2 regions of the Chitinimonas koreensis genome follow, and region 2 is predicted to be linked to the other one. Evidence: predicted binding sites of a transcription regulator. Region 2 holds the regulator's gene; the other holds the start of a gene.
The links. The regulator HrcA, encoded in region 2, represses chaperone genes, less so after heat shock. The targets are predictions, from matches to a motif close to ATTAGCACTCGNNNNNNNCGAGTGCTAAT.

Region 1: groES (co-chaperone GroES) is a predicted target of HrcA. The motif match lies at 908-936, and genes of this name have one in related genera.

Annotation. Positions count from the first base shown of each region.
Region 1 is NZ_CP060704.1:5,096,627-5,099,018, reverse strand. Features, by position in the region: gene H9L41_RS21565 (DUF423 domain-containing protein) at 1-201, shown strand, start outside; gene H9L41_RS21560 (chorismate mutase) at 189-752, opposite strand; gene groES (co-chaperone GroES) at 1,002-1,292, shown strand; gene groL (chaperonin GroEL) at 1,422-2,392, shown strand, end outside.
Region 2 is NZ_CP060704.1:2,879,617-2,882,008, reverse strand. Features, by position in the region: partial or broken gene mltB (lytic murein transglycosylase B) at 1-486, opposite strand, end outside; gene H9L41_RS24755 (hypothetical protein) at 559-735, shown strand; gene hrcA (heat-inducible transcriptional repressor HrcA) at 889-1,905, opposite strand; gene H9L41_RS11990 (transporter substrate-binding domain-containing protein) at 2,057-2,392, shown strand, end outside.

The DNA.
Region 1 (2,392 bases), 2.2 Mb from region 2:
GCGCTCGCGCCGCAGCTGGGCAGGCTCGGCGACTGGGCCGGCCGCGGCTTCGTGGCCGGCATCGTGCTGTTCTCCGGCAGCCTCTACCTGCTCACGCTCACCGCTACGCCCAAGCTCGGCATGGTCACGCCGATCGGCGGGCTGGCCTTGCTGGCCGGCTGGGCCTGCCTGTTCGCCGCCGGCTGGCGCTATCGCCGCTGAGGCGCATCGCACAGCGCCGCCAGCGCCTGGCCGAGCGCGGCGCGGTGCAGCGCGTCGAGGCCCTGCCGCTCGGCGCCGCGCAATGCGGCCGCGGCGGCCCGCTCGGCGCAATCGGCCTGCCGGCGCAGCGCTGCGGCCTCGGGCAGCGCGGCCAGCAGGCGGCCGTTGAGCTCGTCGATCGCCGGCCGCACCTCCTGGGCGAGATCCGGCTGCCGCGCCGGCGCTTCGCCGGCCTCGCGCCATTGCGCATGCAGGCCGGCCTGCACCGCCTTGTTGGCGGCGATCTGGCCGGCGAACACCTGCCCGGCCCAGCCGGCGTCGATGCCTGCCGCCGCCGCGTCGGCCACCGCGCGCTGCAGGACCACCCGCTCGCGCGCCGCATCCTCGATCGGCTGGCCGCTATGCCACTTGCTGGCCGCCACCAGGTCGGCCAGCCGCAGCCGGGCGGCGCTGAGGCCGGCCAGCGCGTCGAGCGCGCCATCGTCGGCCGCGAGGCAGGGCAGGGCGGACAGCAGGACGGCCAGCGGCCAGGACAGGTGGCGGATCGACATCGGGGATTCCTTTCGGTGCGGGTTGGGCGGCCTTGCCGTGGTCGGAGCGTCCCGGGAAGGCTCGGTTCCGGGCGTCGGCGCGGGTGGCCGCCTGCCCGAAATCTTCATCTATCCGAAACACCCTGCTCTTGAAATGGGCTAGGGTCGCCCATATCATTGGCACTCGTTAGCGATGAGTGCTAGCAGCAGACTTCAAGTCCTTGATTTGCCTGTTACGGCATTCGAACAGTACCCCCACAGGAGAAAACCATGAAGATTCGTCCCCTGCACGATCGCGTCGTGATCAAGCGCGTCGAAGCCGAAGAAAAAACCGCCTCGGGCATCGTGCTGCCGGGCAATGCGGCCGAGAAGCCCGACATGGGCGAAGTGGTCGCTGTCGGTACCGGCAAGCTGCTCGACAACGGCTCGGTCCGCGCGCTGCAGGTCAAGGCCGGCGACAAGGTGATCTTCGGCAAGTACAGCGGCCAGACCGTCAAGGTCGACGGCAACGAACTGCTGGTGATGCGCGAAGAAGACATCATGGGCGTCGTCGAGGCCTGAGTCGTCGCATTGCGATGACCCGTGCCGTCAGCGCACGCGCTATACCCCATATCCCGGCCCTTGCCCCTCGTAGAGGAAAGGGCGACGCGCCCGAAGGCGTGTCGGTGAAACAAATTTGGAGATTTGAAAATGGCAGCGAAAGAAGTCAAGTTCGGTGATTCCGCCCGCAGCAAGATGGTTGCCGGCGTCAACATCCTGGCCGATGCGGTCAAGGTGACCCTGGGCCCGAAGGGCCGCAACGTGGTGCTGGAGCGTTCGTTCGGCGCCCCGACCATCACCAAGGACGGCGTCTCGGTCGCCAAGGAAATCGAACTGAAGGACAAGTTCGAGAACATGGGCGCCCAGCTGGTCAAGGAAGTGGCTTCCAAGACCTCCGACATCGCCGGTGACGGCACCACCACCGCCACCGTGCTGGCCCAGGCCATCGTGAGCGAAGGCATGAAGTACGTGGCCGCCGGCTTCAACCCGACCGACCTCAAGCGCGGCATCGACAAGGCCGTCGTGGCCCTGGTCGCCGAGCTGAAGAAGATCGCCAAGCCGACCACCACCTCCAAGGAAATCGCCCAGGTCGGCTCGATCTCGGCCAACAGCGACGAAGACATCGGCCAGATCATCGCCAACGCGATGGACAAGGTCGGCAAGGAAGGCGTCATCACCGTCGAAGACGGCTCCTCGCTGGAAAACCAGCTCGACACCGTGGAAGGCATGCAGTTCGACCGCGGCTACCTGAGCCCCTACTTCATCAACAATCCGGAAAAGCAGATCGCTTCGCTGGACAACCCCTACGTGCTGCTGTTCGACAAGAAGATCAGCAACATCCGTGACCTGCTGCCGGTGCTCGAGCAAGTCGCCAAGTCGGGCCGTCCGCTGCTGATCATCGCCGAAGACGTCGAAGGCGAAGCGCTGGCCACCCTGGTGGTCAACACCATCCGCGGCATCCTCAAGGTCGTGGCCGTCAAGGCGCCTGGCTTCGGCGACCGCCGCAAGGCCATGCTGGAAGACATCGCCATCCTGACCGGCGGCACCGTGATCGCCGAAGAAGTCGGCCTGACGCTGGAGAAGGCCACCCTGAACGACCTCGGCCAGGCCAAGCGCGTCGA
Region 2 (2,392 bases):
GACCAGCGGCCCGTAGGCGTCGCCCTCGACCGCGGCCGGCACCACCAGCGGCCGGCCGGCCTGCCAGCCATGCTGCACGAAGTAGTGGGCGATGCTGGCCAGGATGTCGCCGGTATCGTTCCAGATGTCGTGGCGGCCGTCGCCGTTCCAGTCCTGCGCATAGGCATGGAAGCTCGACGGCATGAACTGCGGCATGCCCATCGCGCCGGCGTAGCTGCCGCGGAAGCTGAACGGCGACACGCCCTCGTCGCGCGCCAGCAGCAGGAATTCGCGCAGCTCCTTGCGGAAGAATTCGGCCCGGCGCGGATAGCCGAAGGCGACGGTGCTGAGCGCGTCCATCACCCTGAAGGTGCCGGTATTGCGGCCCCACATGGTCTCGACGCCGAGGATGGCGACCAGGTATTCGGGCTCGACCCCGTAGCGTGCCGAGACCGCGTCGAGCAGCGCGGCGTGTTCGCGCCACCAGGCCACGCCGAGCCGGATGCGCTGGTCGTTGACGAAATTGGGCCGGAACGCATAGTAGGGCCGGCTGGTCGAGGGCGGTCGAGGATGGCCAGGATGCTGGGCTTCTCGACCACCTGGTCGAACTGCAGCGTCAGCGCCGCGGCGTCGAAGCCGTGCTGGCTGGCCATCTCCTCGATGAAGGCGCGGACTTCGGGCCGCTGGCTGAAGGCGAGCGGCGCCGCCGGCTGGGCGATCTCGACGGCGGCGACGGCTTCGCCCGTGGCGGCATAGGACTGGAGCTCGACCTGGGCCTCGGCCGGCGCCTCCGCGTCGGCGGCATGGCAGGCGAGGGCGGCGAGGCAGAGCAGGAGCGGGAAGAAAGGCAGGCGCAAAAGGGATTCCTCGGAAGGGACGGTCGGCCGCGGCCGGCGCCGCGGCGGCCGGTCAGTGGGACAGCGCCGAGGACAGCAGCTTGGCGGTGATGTCGACGATGGGGATGACGCGCTCGTAGGCCATGCGGGTCGGGCCGATCACGCCCAGCGTGCCGACGATCTCGCCGTTGACCTTGTACGGCGCGGTCACCACCGAGCATTCGTCGAGCGGCGAGATGCCGGCCTCGTTGCCGATGAAGATCTGCACGCCGGCCGCGCGCTGGCCGTGGTCGAGCAGCTGCAGCAGCGCGGTCTTCTCCTCGAACACGCGGAACAGCTGGCGCAGGCGCTCGACGTTGCTCGACAGGTCGTCGACGCGCAGCAGATTGCTTTCGCCGGTGATCACCATCGGCAGCGGTTCCTCGGCCAGCGCCTGGCTGCCGGCCGCCACCGCGGCGTTCATCAGCTGGGCGATGTCGCCCTGCAGGCCGCGCAGCTCCTGGTAGACGCTGTCGCGCACCTGTTCGAGCGTCTTGCCGACGCAATGCTGGGTCAGGAAGTTGCTGGCCTGGATCAATTCGCTGGCGTCGTAGTCGCGCTCGCTGAGCAGGATGCGGTTCTGCACGTCGCCGTCGGCGGTGACCAGGATCAGCAGCACCCGCTTCTCGGCCAGCCGCACGAATTCGATCTGCGCCAGCGGGATGCCGCGCCGCTTGGGCGACATGACCACGCCGGCGAATTCGGTGAGCTGGGACAGGAGGCTGGAGGCGGCCGCCACCGCTCGGGTCGGGTTGTCGGGCAGCAACTGGCCCTGCAACTGGGCGATGCGGCCCTGTTCGAGCGGCTGGATGGTGAGCAGGGTGTCGACGAACAGGCGGTAGCCGCGCGCGGTGGGGATGCGGCCGGCCGAGGTGTGGGGGCTGGCGATCAGGCCGAGCTCCTCGAGATCGGCCATCACGTTGCGGATCGAGGCCGGCGAGAGCTCGAGCCCGGAATACTTGGACAGGGTCCGCGAGCCGACCGGCTGCCCTTCGGCGATATACCGTTCGACCAGGGTCTTGAGCAGGATTTGCGCGCGTTCGCTGAGCATGCCCGATTGTAGCGCGCATCCGCCGTGCGGCAAGCGGGCCGCCGCGCACGGCGAGGTGCTGCAATGCAACAGCGCCGCTGCGGATGTGTTGTATGGACGACTCGCCTGTCGTAGGCTGCGAGGCTTGCGAGTCAATACCGGAGTTTCCCCCATGAAATGCCTACGCTTGATCCTCCCGTTCGCGCTGCTGCTGGGGCTCGGCGCGGTGCAGGCCGAAGAACTGCATATCGCGGTGGAAGGCAAGTATCCGCCGTTCTCGGAAATCGACGCCAAGGGCAATCTGAAGGGCTTCGACATCGACATCGCCAATGCGCTGTGCAAGGAGATGAAGGTGCAGTGCAAGCTGGTGCAGGTCGACTGGGACGACATCATCCCGGCGCTCGACGGCAAGATCGACGGCAAGAAGGTCGACGCCTCGATCGCGATGATGTCGATCACCGAAGAGCGCAAGAAGCTGGTCGATTTTACCGACCGCTATGCCAATACG